2 regions of the Streptomyces sp. ALB3 genome follow, and region 1 is predicted to be linked to the other one. Evidence: riboswitches for the same ligand, from Rfam matches in the RefSeq annotation. Region 1 holds a riboswitch; the other holds the start of a gene.
What was found. A riboswitch is a leader RNA that binds a small molecule or an ion and turns the genes downstream of it on or off. The one in region 1 is predicted to bind glycine.
Positions count from the first base shown of each region.

Region 1 (8,281 bases):
CCGAACTCCGGCAGCCGCTTCCTGCTGGACGGCGACCTGACGACGGCCGGCCGTCACCCGCAGAGCGACATCTTCCTCGACGACGTGACCGTGTCGCGGCGTCACGTGGAGTTCCACAGGAGCCCGGACGGTAGTTTCACGGTGGGCGACGTCGGAAGCCTCAACGGCACCTACGTCAACCGCGAGCGCATCGATTCCGTCGCGCTGACCAACGGTGACGAAGTCCAGATCGGCAAGTACCGGCTGGTCTTCTACGCGAGCCAGCGAGGCGTGTGACCCTTCCCCGGACCACGTCCGGGGGGACCACCAGGAAGGTCCATGCTGCGAACACCGACAGGCGGTGCCGGTCACGGCACCGCCGCCGCGGGCGAGCGTGCGATGAGCATCGGCACGGTGCTCCTGCGGCTGCGCGACGAGTTCCCCGAAGTCACGATCTCCAAGATCCGCTTCCTGGAGGCGGAGGGTCTCGTCGAGCCCCAGCGCACGCCATCGGGTTACCGGAAGTTCAGCTCTGCCGACGTCGAGCGGCTGGCTCAGGTGCTGCGCATGCAGCGGGACCACTACCTGCCGCTCAAGGTCATCCGTGAGCACCTCGAAGCACTCGCCCGCGGAGAACAGGCCGCGCTCCCGTCCGGCGGCGGCCAGGGCGAGTCCACGGAGGTCCTGTGGGACCAGGACCTCGGGCAGAACACCGCCTCCCGTATCGGGCGCCCGGAACTCCTCGCCGCCGCCGAGGCCACCGAGGAGCAGCTCGCCGAGTGGGAGTCGTACGGGCTGATCGTGCCCGCCGCCGGAGGCAGCTACGACGCCGAGGCGGTGACCGTGGCACGACTCGTGGCGGACCTGGGCAGATTTGGTCTGGAACCCCGGCACCTGCGCGCCGTCAAGGCCGCCGCCGAGCGCGAGGCGGGGCTGGTCGAGCAGGTGGTCGCACCCCTGCGCCGGCACAGGAATCCGCAGACCAGGGCACATGCGGAGGCCACCGCGAAGGAGCTGGCGGAGCTCTCCGTGCGCCTCCACGCGGCGCTCGTGCAGACCGCTCTGAAGGTCAGCTTCCACTGAGGGCGGACGAGCCCGACTATCCAAACATGGCGGGCACGTCCTAGGGTTGCTGTGTGAACGAGCTCGACGTTGTGGGTGTCCGGGTGGAAATGCCCTCCAACCAACCGATCGTGCTCCTGCGTGAAGTGGGAGGCGACCGGTACCTCCCTATTTGGATCGGCCCTGGGGAAGCGACCGCGATCGCCTTCGCCCAGCAGGGCATGGCTCCGGCCAGGCCGCTGACCCATGATCTCTTCAAGGACGTGCTCGAGGCCGTGGGCCAGGAGCTCAGCGAGGTCCGCATCACGGACCTCCGAGAAGGGGTCTTCTACGCGGAGCTGGTCTTTGCCAGTGGTGTCGAGGTGAGCGCACGGCCGTCCGACGCCATAGCGCTCGCCCTGCGCACCGGCACGCCGATCTACGGCAGTGACGGGGTGCTGGACGACGCGGGCATCGCCATCCCCGACGAACAGGAGGACGAGGTGGAGAAGTTCCGCGAGTTCCTCGACCAGATCTCGCCGGAGGACTTCGGCACGAACAGTCAGTGACCGTCCCGAGGGGCAGCGTCAGCGCATCCGACAAGCCGTTCCCGGAAATCAGTCACGGGAAACCACCCTCAGGGTGATTATCACTCGGCGTGCCGAGTGTGGCGATCGTTGACGCACCCCTGGTGACTGCCTACCTTCGAGGTGGCAGGTCAAGGACGGAGGTCGGCGTGAGAAGCAGCGGCGACGGTACGGCTGAGGGTGGGCCGTACCGGCAGCACGGCAGTGCGGCCGACCACTCCATCAGACAGCCGGTTCAGCCGGCGGTGGTGGCAGCGGACGGTGTGGCAGTGACAGGGGAGATCGGCTACCGGGGGCCGACTGCATGTGCGGCGGCCGGGATCACCTACCGGCAGCTCGACTACTGGGCGCGTACGGGGCTCGTGGAACCGAGCGTACGTCCGGCGTACGGGTCGGGGACGCAGCGTCTCTACAGCTTCCGGGACGTGGTGCTCCTCAAGATCGTCAAGCGTTTCCTGGACACGGGTGTCGCGCTGCAGAACATCCGCACCACGGTTCAGCACCTCAGGGCCCGGGGATTCACCGACCTCGAGCGGATGACGCTGATGAGTGACGGCGCCACGGTCTACGAGTGCTCCTCGCCGGACGAGGTCGTGAACCTGCTCCAGGGAGGTCAGGGCGTCTTCGGGATCGCCGTCGGTGTCGTCTGGCGGGACGTCGACGCGGCACTGTCCCAGCTGCACGGGGAGCGTGTCGACACGGGGGAGACCCTGATCGGCCCCAACCCCGGCGACGAACTGGCACGCCGACGCAATCGCGCGGGCTGAGACACCGGGGCGGGCGGCGTGGCGCACCCGCCGGGCGGAGCGGTTGTCAGTGGCATAGGGCAGCATCGGCCGTGTGAGAGCCGCGCCCACCATCCTGCATCTGGACATGGATGCCTTCTACGCCTCCGCGGAGCAGGCGGCGAAGCCCAGTCTGCGTGGCAAGCCGGTGGTGGTCGGTGGACTGGGCATGCGCGGGGTGGTCGCCACCGCCTCCTACGAGGCGCGCCGTCTCGGCGTGCACTCGGCGATGCCGATGGCGCAGGCGAGACGGCTCGCGCCCAACGCCGCGTACCTGATCCCGCGTTTCGCGCTCTACCGGACAGTGAGCGACCAGGTGATGGAGCTGCTCGGGCGGCTGTCACCGCTCGTGGAGCCGCTCAGTCTGGACGAGGCCTTCGTCGATCTCGAGGCCGGCGGGGTCGCCGACGACTCGGCGTCCGCGCGCCTGGTCGGTGAGCAGTTGCGGACCGTGATCAGGAGCGTCACCGGACTCAGCGGTTCCGTGGGTCTGGCCGGCTCCAAGATGCTTGCCAAGATCGCCTCGGAGGAGGCGAAACCGGACGGTCTGCTGCTGATCGAGCCCGGCACCGAGCGTGAACTCCTGGCTCCCATGTCCGTGCGGATCCTCCCGGGTGTGGGGCCCGCCACCGGCGACCACCTGCGGCGCGCGGGCATGACCGCCGTCAGCCACCTGGTGGAGGCCGGTGAGGCGGAGCTCGTGCGGCTGCTGGGGAAGGCGCACGGCGTCGCGCTCCACCGCATGGCGCGGGGCTACGACGACCGTCCGGTCGTCGCCGAGAGGGACGCCAAATCGGTCTCGGTCGAGGACACCTTCGACGTGGACCTGCACGACCGTGTGCGCGTGCGCACGGAGGTGGAACGGCTCGCGGTCCGGTGTGTGCGACGGCTGCGGGGCGCGGGGCGTTCCGGCCGCACCGTGGTCCTCAAGGTGCGCCGCTACGACTTCTCGACGCTCACCAGATCCGAGACCCTCCGCGGGCCCACCGACGACCCCACGGTGGTCAGGGAGGCCGCCGCGCGGCTGCTGGAGGCCGTGGACACGACCGGAGGCGTGCGGCTGCTCGGCGTCGGTGTCACAGGGCTTGCGGACTTCACGCAGGAGGATCTCTTCGCGCAGGCCGCCGACGCCGAGCACGCCGCCGAGGAGTCCTCCGCCGCCCCGGACGAGGGAGACGGCGCGGCGAAGACGCCGGAGGGCGGGGAACAGCCGGCCTCGCGGCGCTGGCAGGCCGGACACGACGTACGGCACGACGTCCACGGTCACGGCTGGGTGCAGGGCAGCGGCGTCGGCCGTGTCACCGTTCGTTTCGAGGAGCCGTGGTCACCGCCCGGCCGGGTGCGCACGTTCCGTGTCGACGATCCGCAGCTGCGTCCGGCCGATCCGCTTCCGCTGGTGCGTGACGCGGTCGACTACTCCTCCTGGCCCGCGAGCCTGCCGAAGTCCCTGTCGGGACCCGCCCCGGCGGAGGGCGAGGAGTCCAGCCCGTAGTGCCGGTACAACTGCAGTTCCTGTTCGGGGGACAGATGGCGGCCGACACCGAAGTCGGGCGCGTCCTTGATCAGGGACCGGTCGAAGGGGATCACGAGTGATCCGTCGACGAACTCGCTCGGCTCCAGCGGGACGAACGCGTCCCTGGTGAAGAGACCGGTGCGCACGGCGGCCCACTCGGGTACCCCGGTGGCGTCGTCGAGATAGACCTCGTCCACGGTTCCGATCCTGGCACCTCGACGGTCGAAGGCCTTGCGGCCGATCAGGCTGCGCGGATCGATGTCGGCCTGCACGGTGCCTCCCACTGGTCACGACTGCGTCAAGTGGTCGCGGCTGCTCCACAGGCACTACGAAAGGCCAGATCCGGACCGTCGGCCACTCGAGACAGCCCGCGCCGGGCCCGCTGGTAGGCTGGGACACGGCTGCTGACCCTGTGCGGGAGAGTCCTCCGGAGCGATCCGGCGGCGCCGAAGGAGCAACTCCTCCCCGGAATCTCTCAGGCCCCCGTACCGCACGGACGAGGTCACTCTGGAAAGCAGGGCGGTATCCGTACGGCACGTGCCGCGACGGGCGCCGCCCTCACCGACGGTGAAAGCCGGTACGCCCCAGGGCGTGCCGGTGAAGCTCTCAGGTCGAGATGACAGAGGGGGAGGCCGTACGGGCAGCCACGCCGTGGCGCGCCCCTCGCAGGTCGTGACAGACCAGGAGGCCTCCATCATGACCCCCCGTCGCACTCCGCTCGCCCAGCTGGAGCAGGGCATTCCGTTCGAGCAGCGCCACATCGGGCCCGATGCCGAGGCGCAGGCGAAGATGCTCGCCCAGGTCGGCTACGGCTCCCTGGACGAGCTCACCGCCGCCGCGGTGCCCGACGTGATCAAGAGTGCCGATGCGCTGGACCTTCCCGGTGCCCGCACCGAGGCCGAGGTCCTGGCCGAGCTGCGCAGCCTCGCCGACCGCAACCAGGTGCTCGCACCGATGATCGGGCTCGGCTACTACGGCACCTTCACCCCGCCGGTGATCCTGCGCAACGTCCTGGAGAACCCCGCCTGGTACACGGCGTACACGCCGTACCAGCCCGAGATCTCCCAGGGCCGTCTCGAGGCCCTCCTGAACTTCCAGACGATGGTCGCCGACCTCACCGGGCTGCCGACCTCGGGGGCCTCGCTCCTGGACGAGGGCACGGCCGCGGCCGAGGCCATGGCGCTGGCGCGACGGGTCGGCAAGGTGAAGGACGGCGTCTTCCTGGTCGACGCCGACACGCTGCCGCAGACCATCGCGGTGATCGAGACCCGCGCCGAGCCGACCGGGGTCGAGGTCGTCGTCGCCGACCTCACCGAGGGCATTCCCGCGGAGGTGGCCGAGCGCGGGGTCTTCGGTGTGCTGCTCCAGTACCCCGGGGCCTCCGGTGCCGTGCGGGACATCAGGCCCGTCATCGAGCAGGCGCACGAACTGGGCGCGATCGTGTCCGTCGCCGCCGACCTGCTGGCCCTGACGCTGCTCACCTCGCCCGGAGAGCTGGGAGCGGACATCGCCGTGGGCACCACGCAGCGCTTCGGCGTCCCGATGGGCTTCGGCGGACCGCACGCCGGCTTCATGGCCGTACGCGAGAAGTTCGCCCGCAGCCTGCCCGGCCGGCTCGTCGGCGTCTCGGTCGACGCGGACGGCGACAAGGCCTACCGGCTGGCCCTGCAGACCCGCGAGCAGCACATCCGCCGCGAGAAGGCCACCAGCAACATCTGCACCGCCCAGGTGCTGCTCGCCGTCATGGCCGGCATGTACGCCGTCTACCACGGGCCGGACGGGCTGCGTACGATCGCGCGGCGCACCCACCGGTTCGCCGCCATCCTGGCCGAGGGGCTGCGGGCCGCGGGCACGGAGGTCGTGCACGAGGCGTACTTCGACACCCTCACCGTCCGCGTGCCGGGCAAGGCGGCCGACGTGGTCGCCGACGCGCGGGAGCGCGGGGTGAACCTCCGCCTCGTCGACGCCGACCACGTCTCGGTCGCGTGTGACGAGACCACCACCCGCGCCCGTGTCGCCACCGTCTGGGCCGCCTTCGGCGCAGCCGGCGACATCGAGGCGCTGGACGCCGAGGCGGCCGACGCGCTGCCCGGGGGCCTTCTGCGCACCGATGCCGTCCTCACCCACCCCGTCTTCCACCAGCACCGCTCCGAGACGGCGATGCTGCGCTACCTGCGCAAGCTCGCCGACCGCGACTACGCGCTGGACCGGGGCATGATCCCGCTCGGCTCCTGCACCATGAAGCTCAACGCGACCGCCGAGATGGAGTCGATCACCTGGCCCGAATTCGGTGCGCTCCACCCGTTCGCTCCGGCCGAGCAGGCGCAGGGCTTCCTCACCCTCATCCGTGAGCTGGAGGAGCGTCTCGCCGAGGTCACCGGCTACGACGCCGTGTCCATCCAGCCCAACGCGGGTTCGCAGGGCGAGTTCGCCGGGCTGCTGGCCGTGCGCGCCTACCACCGGGCCAACGGCGACCACGCGCGCACCGTCTGCCTGATCCCGTCCTCCGCGCACGGCACCAACGCCGCGAGCGCCGTGATGGCCGGCATGAAGGTCGTCGTGGTGAAGACCGCCGACGACGGCGAGGTCGACATAGAGGACCTGCGGGCCAAGATCGCGAAGCACCGCGACGAGCTCGCCGTACTCATGATCACCTACCCCTCCACGCACGGCGTCTTCGAGGAGCACGTCGCGGACATCTGCGGCGAGGTGCACGACGCCGGCGGCCAGGTGTACGTGGACGGCGCCAACCTCAACGCCCTGGTCGGTCTGGCCAAGCCGGGCCACTTCGGTGGAGACGTCTCCCATCTGAACCTGCACAAGACCTTCTGCATCCCGCACGGCGGCGGCGGCCCGGGTGTGGGCCCGGTCGGCGTGCGCGCCCACCTGGCCCCTTACCTCCCCAACCACCCCCTCCAGCCCGCCGCGGGCCCGGAGAGCGGCGTCGGCCCGATCTCGGCCGCTCCGTGGGGCTCGGCGGGCATCCTGCCCATCTCGTGGGCCTACGTACGCCTCATGGGGGGCGAAGGGCTCAAGCGTGCGACGCAGGTCGCCGTGCTCGCGGCCAACTACATCGCCAAGCGCCTCGAACCGCACTTCCCGGTCCTGTACAACGGCCCGGCCGGTCTGGTCGCGCACGAGTGCATCGTGGACCTGCGTCCGGTGTCCAAGGCGACCGGCGTCAGCATCGACGACATCGCCAAGCGGCTGATCGACTACGGCTTCCACTCACCGACCATGTCGTTCCCGGTGGCCGGCACGCTGATGATCGAGCCGACGGAGAGCGAGGATCTCGCCGAGATCGACCGTTTCTGCGACGCGATGATCGCCATCCGCGGCGAGATCGACAAGGTGGCCTCCGGCGAGTGGAGCGCGGACGACAACCCGCTGCGCAACGCCCCGCACACGGCCGCGGCGCTCGGTGGCGACTGGGCCCACGGCTACACCCGTGAAGAGGCGGTCTTCCCGTCGGGTGTCACGCCCTCGGACAAGTACTGGCCGCCGGTGCGCAGGATCGACGGTGCGTTCGGTGACCGCAACCTGGTCTGCTCCTGCCCGCCGCTGGACGAGTACGACCAGTAGACAGGCGGAAGACGCGTCGGGGCCGGTGCGGAGTGCTCTCCGGCCGGCCCCCGTGTTCCGTCCGCCGCGATCAGGCGGCTTCCTTCACCTGGCCGCTCTTCAGCGAGCGGTGCGGCGCGATGATCTGCCCGTCCGGGAGCAGCTCACCGGTGTCCTCGAAGAGCAGGACGCCGTTGCACAGCAGACTCCAGCCCTGTTCCGGGTGGTGCGCCGTCAGACGGGCGGCCTCCCGGTCGTTGGAGTCGGCGGTCGGGCAGGGTGGCTGGTGCTGGCACATGGCTGGGTTCTTTCGCTGCGTTGAGTCGAGCGTCCTGCGGCTGGACGAAGTGTTCATGGCCGCCCCCGTATCAAGTCGGTCCGGTCCCAGTGTTGCCCTGCGGGCGTCTCTCCGCAGGTATTTCGCGGCAGCAGGTGTTCTCCTCCCATGACGCATCACCCGGCCGGACGGTTCGACGCAACTGCACTGTCCGTTCGGATGGTTCGGGGTGGCCTGACCGGACTAGTCCGGACGGGTAGGGGTGCGCCCCCGCCGACGAGTCTGCGGGGGCGCACGTACGGAGCGGGGGTCAGGCGGGCGATCCGAGGAGGCCGGGGACCACGGGAACCTCCGGGAGGTCGGGGAGCGGGGGCGGGGTGACGCGCAGTGTCATGACCGGGAGCAGGTCCGCGACCCGGTGCGGGCGGTGGGCCGTGATCCCCGGAGGGGCCGGCGCCAGGGGGACCAGCACATCGGTCGGTGCGAGTACACCGCCGCCGGCGTCGGCATCGACGTCGTGGTGCAGCCACAAGGTGAA
Region 1 covers NZ_JBISCE010000031.1:137,837-146,117, reverse strand. Annotated here, with positions in the region: gene ACHFIV_RS19425 (FHA domain-containing protein) at 1-276, shown strand, start outside; gene ftsR (transcriptional regulator FtsR) at 319-1,062, shown strand; gene ACHFIV_RS19415 (bifunctional nuclease family protein) at 1,116-1,589, shown strand; gene ACHFIV_RS19410 (MerR family transcriptional regulator) at 1,757-2,374, shown strand; gene ACHFIV_RS19405 (DNA polymerase IV) at 2,448-3,884, shown strand; gene ACHFIV_RS19400 (PRC-barrel domain-containing protein) at 3,806-4,177, opposite strand; glycine riboswitch at 4,311-4,406, shown strand; gene gcvP (aminomethyl-transferring glycine dehydrogenase) at 4,602-7,487, shown strand; gene ACHFIV_RS19390 (DUF5999 family protein) at 7,558-7,764, opposite strand; gene ACHFIV_RS19385 (hypothetical protein) at 8,054-8,281, opposite strand, start outside.

Region 2 (8,281 bases), on a different contig from region 1:
GACAACGATGCCACCGGCCATCGCGGCCTTGTCCCGCTTGAAGCGCGTCCAGGCGATGCGGCCGAGCGAACGGCCCTCGATCTCCTTGCGCCCGGCGCCTTCCAGCACCGTTTCGGGCCGCGCGTCCGCCCCGGTGGTCTCGATCGGTGCCGTCATTGCGCTGGAGACCCCTCTCGGCCGACGGTGGCCGGCCTGTGACCGCCGCTGTAGCGGCTCTAACAAAAAGTGACAGATGTGATCATGCCCTATCGAACTCGCCTGTTTGAAAAAGGGGTTCGCCGGGCATGGAGGACCTGCTGTGTGGAGTCTTCAACCACTTTGCGATCACCCGCCAGACCTGACGGGGAATGTTTGCATAAACGTGATGCTGCCAAGGGGCTTCCGCTATCCGGACAGCCGTGCTTTCTGAGCGGTGCCGATGGGTACCAACCGGCGATAAGGGACATGGCACGCACCTGCGCCGGAGTCGCCATCAATCGGCTCCCGGGCGGGCGCTCAGCTGACGCTCCGTCAGTATGCGCGCGGGACGGGGCCGGTCGCCGGGGGGTAGCCGTAGCCCGGTGCCGCGGGCGCGGGAGCGTGCGCCTCACGGTCGTAGAAGGGCCGCGAGTTGGCGTTCAGCCACATGGCGACGGGGTCGTACTCGTCGGACAGGGAGACCGTGGAGACGGGCAGCCCGTCGGGGACGACACCGATCGACTGCTGCATCATCGCGCGGACGGCGTCGACGGACGGCCGGCCCGTGTCGTAGAGGTCGAGTCCGATCGCGAGGTAGGGAACGCCGAGCGCCGGCTGCACCCAGGCGCGGCGCAACGCGCGGACGGCGGGGGTGCGGTGGGCGTTCTGCGACAGCAGGGCGTAGAACTGCGGGATCTCGACGGCGGGTTCGGTGAGCCGCAACGGCCCCGCGGGCATCCGGTCGAGGCCGGTGGCGATCCGGCGCAGGTCGAGCCAGGGGATGCCCACGCCACCACCGGGGGCGTGCGGGTTGAGCCAGATGCCCCAGCGGTCGGGGAAGAGGGCGCGGGCGATGTCGCGGCCCGTGGTCACCTCGTGGGCCCTGTTCCAGCCGCTGGCGGAGAGCTCCTGGGCAGAGGTCACGCAGGGGGCGTAACCCAGGCCGTCGACCTCCATGTTGCCGTACTGGGCGTCGGGAGAGCCCGCCGTGCCGTGCCAGAGCAGCATCCAGACCTGGCCCTCCGACAGGGACCGCAGGAGCGCCTCGTAGGTGTCGAGGCGCCCGGGGGTCACCTGGCGAAGTACGTGTTCGACCTCTGCCCGGACTCCCGGCTCCGCACGGGAAGGGGAGACCCCGCCGGCCGCCCCCATGCCTGACGCACTCACCCTGGGTCCCGCCCCTCTTCGATCCGCTGTTCCCGCATGCTCCACCGTGCTGCCGTGCCGCTCCCGGGCCCACGGGGCGGCCTCGTCATCCAACCAGCTTATGCGCAGGGCCCGACACCGGCCCGGCGCCACGTGGCAGCGGGGGCCCCGGTCTCAGTACCCGTCGCGCCGGTAGAACGGGCGCACCTTCTCCAGCATCCAGTCACCCACCGGGTCCTGTGCCACGTCGAGCAGGACGATGTTGACCGGCCAGGGCACCTGGACCCGGCCCAGCGCGCGTCCCAGGGCGTCCAGCGGGACGCTCTGCGCCGCGGCGTCCCACACGGCGAACTCGACGCCGACGAAGAGGACGGGGCTGTCGCCCTCGATGCTGGCCAGCGCCCGGCGCGCGGTGCTCACCACACCGGTCTCCTGGAATTCGGCGGACACCGCGGAGAGGAAGTCGACGGGATCCTCCTTCCAGTCCGGTTCGTACAGCCGCACCCGGCCGCCGCTCGCGGGGCCGTCCAGCGGAGTGCGGCCGGCCCGGCAGAGCTCGGCCACGGCGGGCGGGGGCAGGGGCACCCCGACGGCACCACCCGGGTTGACCGCCACGCCCAGCTGCGGGGGCAGTCCACGGGCGAACTCACGTGCGGGCGCCACCGTGAAGGAGAGGTGGGAGCCGACGCAGCTGAGGAACTGTGCCTCGGAGCTGAAGACGGGGACGTACGCGCCGCCGTCGATGTCGATCGTCGGCAGGTCGAGGTCGGCGCTGTCGGGCCCGCCACCGTTCGGCAGGGGCACCCACACCAGGCTGCGGCCGAGCACCTCGACCAGCCGGCCGCCGGCCCCGGGCACACCGAGCGAGGCGCTGAGCACTTCTTCGAGCTCGTTGGCCGGCCACCCCTGCGCCGGATGCGACGGGGCCTGGGCCTGGGCCGGAATGTCCACGGTGTCTGTATCCCTTTCTCGCCATGCCTGTGCGGCAGAAACCTTAGACCGGCTCGCGCCCCCGAGGCAGTGCCGCGGGCGGGAGCGGCGTCCGGACCCGCCGTACCGTCCAGATTCCGGACAGCCCCCGGGAGGCCCGCGAACTGTGCGTATGCGAACGGTGACCGCCTCCGGGGCGCGCCCGCACCGCCGTCGCGACGGCGGGGAACCGCCTCCCGCCGGAGGCGGCCCACCGGGCCTACTCCTGCGGCAGCCGCGCCTCCGGGAACGAGATCCGGCCGATCGCGGCCGCCGTCTCCCGGTCGAGCAGGACCGCCGAGGCGCAGCCCGGCGGCAGCAGGCCGCTCTCCGTGTCGCGCAGCAGCCGGGCGACCGCGCGCCGGTGCCGGGCGAACGCGTATCCGGAGACACCGCGCCCCCGCTCCCGCTGCCCCTGCCTGGCCACCCGGGGGGTGACGTCGAGCAGGACGAGATGCAGGGCGCTGCCCCGGCGCCCGGCCTCACGGGCCAGCCAGCGGCGCACCCAGGCCTGCGTGCCGCAGTCGTGGACGACGACGGATCCGCCCGATCTCAGAGCCCGCCACAGTCCGGCGTAGTGCGCGGCGCGCACCAGAGGGCGGTAGAGGGCGTACGGAAGTAACCGGGGCAGGGCGGCCGCCCAGCGGTCCCTCGTGTCCTGGGAGTCGATCGCGTGCTCCCGGACCGCCCGGCGGATCAGCGTCGACTTCCCACTGCCGGGCAGCCCCGAGACCACCACCACGTCACCCGCGGCGAAGTCGAGGCCGTCCGCCCCCCGGCCGCCCCCGCCTCGAAGATCACGCACCACCGGAGCGTGCCCGCCCGTCAGCTCCCGGGCGGGCACGCCCGGCTGCTGGGGCATCGCACCGCGCGCCGCCCCCGCGGTAGTCGCGTAGCGCTGCAACGTCATCGCCTTCCCCCTGCCGAGTCACCCACCGACCTGCTCAAGAAGTGTAAAGAAAAGGTAATGCGGCACAACTGCTTCCGTCCCCACGTGTCGGGACCGGTACGGGTCGGCACCGGGACACCCCACTCTCCCCCAATGCGTGCGATGATGACCCCGCCAACTGCATACAGGCCGTTCGAATCCGCGCGGGAGAGTCCCGGTCACCGTGTGCGCCGGGCGCCGAAGGAGCAAGTTCCTCCCTTGAATCTCTCAGGCCCCGTACCGCGTGGATGAGGCAGATCTGAAAAGCGGACCGCTGCGCGGTCCCACCCAAGGTGCAAGCCGACCCTGCCGGAGCTGATCCCGGCAGGACCCTTTCAGGGGCTCTCGGCGAACCTCTCAGGTTCCGATGACAGATGGGGAGGGAACCACACCCCCTGTCGTCATGCCCTGGAGCCATGTCCATGAGCACTGCCCCGAGCACCGCCCCCCGTCGCACCGCCCTCGACGCCCTGCACCGGTCGCTGGGCGCGACCATGACCGACTTCGCCGGCTGGGACATGCCGCTGCGGTACGCCAGCGAGCGCGACGAGCACAACGCGGTCCGCACCCGTGCCGGCCTGTTCGACCTCTCGCACATGGGCGAGATCACCGTCACCGGCCCGCAGGCGGCGGCCTTCCTGAGCTACGCGCTGGTCGGCGACATCGCCACCGTGGGGGTGGGCCGGGCCCGCTACACGATGATCGTCGCGGAGGACGGCGGCATCCTGGACGACCTGATCGTCTACCGCCTGGCGGACACGGAGTACATGGTCGTCGCCAACGCCGGCAACGCCCAGCTCGTCCTGGACACGCTCACCGGGCGCGCCGGGGACTTCGACACCGAGGTACGCGACGACCGCGACGCGTACGCCCTGCTCGCCGTCCAGGGCCCCGACTCCCCCGCCGTACTGAAGTCGGTCACGGACGCCGACCTGGACGGACTGAAGTACTACGCCGGACTCCCCGGAACGGTCGCCGGTGTCCCCGCGCTCATCGCCCGTACCGGCTACACCGGTGAGGACGGCTTCGAGCTCTTCGTGGCCCCCGCCCACGCCGAGCAGCTGTGGAAGGCGCTGACCGAGGCGGGCGCGCCGTACGGCCTCATCCCGTGCGGGCTCTCCTGCCGCGACACGCTCCGCCTGGAGGCGGGCATGCCGCTGTACGGACACGAGCTGACCACGGCGCTGACGCCTTTCGACGCGGGGCTGGGCAGGGTCGTGAAGTTCGGGAAGGAGGGCGACTTCGTCGGGCGCGAGGCGCTGTCCGCCGCGGCCGAGCGGGCCGAGCAGGCCCCGCCCCGCAAGCTGGTCGGCCTGGTCGCCGAGGGCCGCCGGGTGCCGCGCGCCGGTTACCCCGTCGTCGTCGGCGGGGAGGTCGTGGGCGAGGTCACCTCCGGTGCGCCGTCACCGACCCTGGGCAAGCCGATCGCCATGGCCTACGTGGACGCGGCGCACTCCGCGCCCGGCACCCAGGGCGTCGGGGTCGACATCCGGGGCACGCACGAGCCGTACGAGGTCGTGGCTCTTCCCTTCTACAAGCGCCGTAAGTGACGCTGCGCACCGCGCACGTGACGTATTCGTGTCTCACACCGTAAGACCACCGTTCACCACCACTCCCTCGCGTACAGGAGAATTCAGGTCATGAGCAACCCCCAGCAGCTGCGGTACAGCAAGGAGCACGAGTGGCTGTCGGCCCTCGAGGACGGCGTGGCCACGGTCGGTATCACCGAGTTCGCGGCGAACGCGCTCGGTGACGTCGTCTACGCCCAGCTCCCGGAGGTCGGTGACACGGTGACCGCGGGCGAGACCTGCGGTGAGCTGGAGTCGACCAAGTCGGTCAGCGACCTGTACTCGCCGGTGACCGGCGAGGTGACCGCGGCCAACCAGGACGTCGTGGACGACCCGTCGCTGGTGAACTCCGCTCCCTTCGAGGGCGGCTGGCTGTTCAAGGTGCGCGTCGCGGAGGAGCCGAAGGACCTTCTCTCCGCCGACGAGTACACCGCGTTCTCCGGCAACTGAGACCTTAGGGACCCACTGATGTCGCTTCTCAACTCCTCCCTCCACGAGCTGGACCCGGACGTCGCCGCCGCCGTCGACGCCGAGCTCCACCGCCAGCAGTCCACCCTCGAGATGATCGCCTCGGAGAACTTCGCTCCGGTCGCGGTCATGGAGGCGCAGGGCTCCGTCCTCACCAACAAGTACGCCGAGGGCTATCCCGGCCGCCGCTACTACGGCGGTTGCGAGCACGTCGACGTGGTCGAGCAGATCGCGATCGACCGCATCAAGGCGCTCTTCGGCGCCGAGGCCGCGAACGTCCAGCCGCACTCGGGCGCGCAGGCCAACGCCGCCGCCATGTTCGCGCTGCTGAAGCCGGGCGACACGATCATGGGTCTCAACCTGGCCCACGGCGGTCACCTGACCCACGGCATGAAGATCAACTTCTCCGGCAAGCTCTACGACGTGGTCCCCTACCACGTCGACGACACCGGTGTGGTGGACATGGCCGAGGTCGAGCGCCTCGCCAAGGAGTCGAAGCCGAAGCTCATCGTGGCCGGCTGGTCCGCCTACCCCCGTCAGCTGGACTTCGCCGCCTTCCGCCGCATCGCGGACGAGGTCGGCGCGTACCTGATGGTCGACATGGCCCACTTCGCGGGGCTGGTCGCCGCGGGCCTGCACCCCAACCCGGTGCCGCACGCCCACGTCGTCACGACCACCACGCACAAGACCCTCGGCGGTCCGCGCGGCGGCGTGATCCTGTCGACGCAGGAGCTCGCCAAGAAGATCAACTCGGCGGTCTTCCCCGGTCAGCAGGGCGGCCCGCTGGAGCACGTGATCGCGGCCAAGGCCGTCTCCTTCAAGGTCGCGGCGACCGACGAGTTCAAGGAGCGCCAGCAGCGCACCCTGGACGGCGCCCGCATCCTCGCCGAGCGTCTGGTGCAGCCGGACGTCACCGAGGTGGGCGTGTCCGTCCTCTCCGGCGGCACGGACGTCCACCTGGTCCTGGTCGACCTGCGCAACTCCGAGCTGGACGGCCAGCAGGCCGAGGACCGGCTCCACGAGCTGGGCATCACGGTCAACCGGAACGCCATCCCGAACGACCCGCGGCCCCCGATGGTCACCTCGGGTCTGCGCATCGGCACGCCCGCCCTGGCCACCCGCGGCTTCCAGGCGGAGGACTTCACCGAGGTCGCCGAGATCATCGCGGCCGCGCTGAAGCCCACGTACGACGCCGACGACCTCAAGGCCCGCGTGACCGCGCTGGCCGAGAAGTTCCCGCTGTACCCCGGCATCAAGTAGTCACCCGCAATTTGCACACAGGGTGGGGGCACCGCGCACACTGAACCCAGTGAGCCCGGTGCCCCCACCCCTTTGCCCCGCGCTCCCGGGCCCACCGGCCCGTCCCCGCACCACCCGGCGGACAACGACGTCCACCAACGCCTTAGGAGTACCCCCCGTGGCCCTCTCGGTCTTCGACCTCTTCTCTGTCGGCATCGGCCCGTCAAGCTCGCACACGGTCGGCCCGATGCGTGCGGCCCGCATGTTCGCCCGCCGGCTCAAGAACGAGGGCCTGCTGGCCCACACCGCCTCGATACGCGCCGAGCTGTACGGCTCCCTCGGTGCGACCGGCCACGGCCACGGCACCCCCAAGGCCGTCCTGCTGGGCCTGGAGGGCGAGTCGCCCCGCACGGTGGACGTCGAGGGCGCCGACGCCCGCGTGGAGGAGATCCGCGCATCGGGCCGCATCAATCTCCTCGGTATGCACGAGGTCCCCTTCGACGCCGACGAGCAGCTCGTCCTGCACCGCCGCAAGGCCCTGCCGTACCACGCCAACGGGATGACGGTCCTCGCGTACGACCGGGAGGGCTCGCCGCTCCTGGAGAAGACGTACTACTCGGTGGGCGGCGGCTTCGTCGTCGACGAGGACGCCGTGGCCGGCGAGAACCCGATCATCCCGGACGACACCGTCCTGAAGCATCCCTTCCGCACCGGCGACGAGCTGCTGAGGCTCACCCGGGAGACCGGCCTGTCCATCTCCTCGCTGATGCTGGAGAACGAGAAGGCCTGGCGGACCGAGGACGAGATCCGGGCCGGCCTGCTGGAGATCTGGCGGGTCATGCAGGCCTGCGTCACGCGCGGCATGTCCCGCGAGGGAATCCTGCCCGGCGGCCTGAAGGTCCGGCGCCGCGCGGCCAACTCGGCCAGGCAGCTGCGCGCGGAGGGCGACCCCCAGACGCTCGCCATGGAGTGGATCACCCTCTACGCCATGGCCGTCAACGAGGAGAACGCCGCCGGTGGGCGCGTCGTCACCGCCCCCACCAACGGTGCGGCGGGCATCATCCCCGCCGTCCTGCACTACTACATGAACTTCGCCGCGGGCAGTTGCACCGAGGCCGAGAAGGACGACGGTGTCGTCCGCTTCCTCCTGGCCGCAGGCGCCATCGGCATGCTCTTCAAGGAGAACGCCTCCATCTCCGGCGCCGAGGTCGGCTGCCAGGGCGAGGTCGGCTCCGCCTGCTCCATGGCCGCGGGCGCCCTCGCCGAGGTCCTGGGCGGCTCCCCCGAGCAGGTGGAGAACGCCGCGGAGATCGGTATGGAGCACAACCTGGGCCTGACCTGCGACCCCGTCGGCGGCCTGGTGCAGATCCCCTGCATCGAGCGCAACGGCATGGCGGCGGTCAAGGCCGTCACGGCGGCCAGGATGGCGCTGCGCGGCGACGGCACCCACAAGGTCTCCCTCGACAAGGTCATCAAGACGATGAAGGAGACGGGCGCGGACATGAGCGTCAAGTACAAGGAGACGGCGCGCGGCGGCCTCGCGGTGAACATCATCGAGTGCTGAGGCTCTAGGCCCTGACCAGCGCGTTCACGTCTTTCAGCGCTGTCAGGGCCTTCCCTGCTCACGGGGCGCCGGGTGCGCTCTCCGTCCGGGAGCGTGGTGGCCGGCACGAAGAGCCGGCCACACCCGGGGTCAGGCCTTGTTCTGCGAGGCCCAGAACTCGTCGAACGTGAGCTCACCGTCGCCGTTGCCGTCGTGGGCGTTGATGACGGCCTGGGCCACCGT
Region 2 covers NZ_JBISCE010000004.1:61,809-70,089, reverse strand. Annotated here, with positions in the region: gene ACHFIV_RS05760 (ABC transporter permease) at 1-156, opposite strand, end outside; gene ACHFIV_RS05755 (enhanced serine sensitivity protein SseB C-terminal domain-containing protein) at 511-1,344, opposite strand; gene ACHFIV_RS05750 (enhanced serine sensitivity protein SseB) at 1,498-2,274, opposite strand; gene ACHFIV_RS05745 (AAA family ATPase) at 2,513-3,202, opposite strand; glycine riboswitch at 3,376-3,473, shown strand; gene gcvT (glycine cleavage system aminomethyltransferase GcvT) at 3,643-4,770, shown strand; gene gcvH (glycine cleavage system protein GcvH) at 4,861-5,238, shown strand; gene glyA (serine hydroxymethyltransferase) at 5,257-6,516, shown strand; gene ACHFIV_RS05725 (L-serine ammonia-lyase) at 6,674-8,059, shown strand; gene ACHFIV_RS05720 (EF-hand domain-containing protein) at 8,189-8,281, opposite strand, start outside.
Region 2: it holds a riboswitch for glycine, as region 1 does, so the genes downstream of both, gcvT (glycine cleavage system aminomethyltransferase GcvT) here and gcvP (aminomethyl-transferring glycine dehydrogenase) in region 1, are expected to answer to the same signal.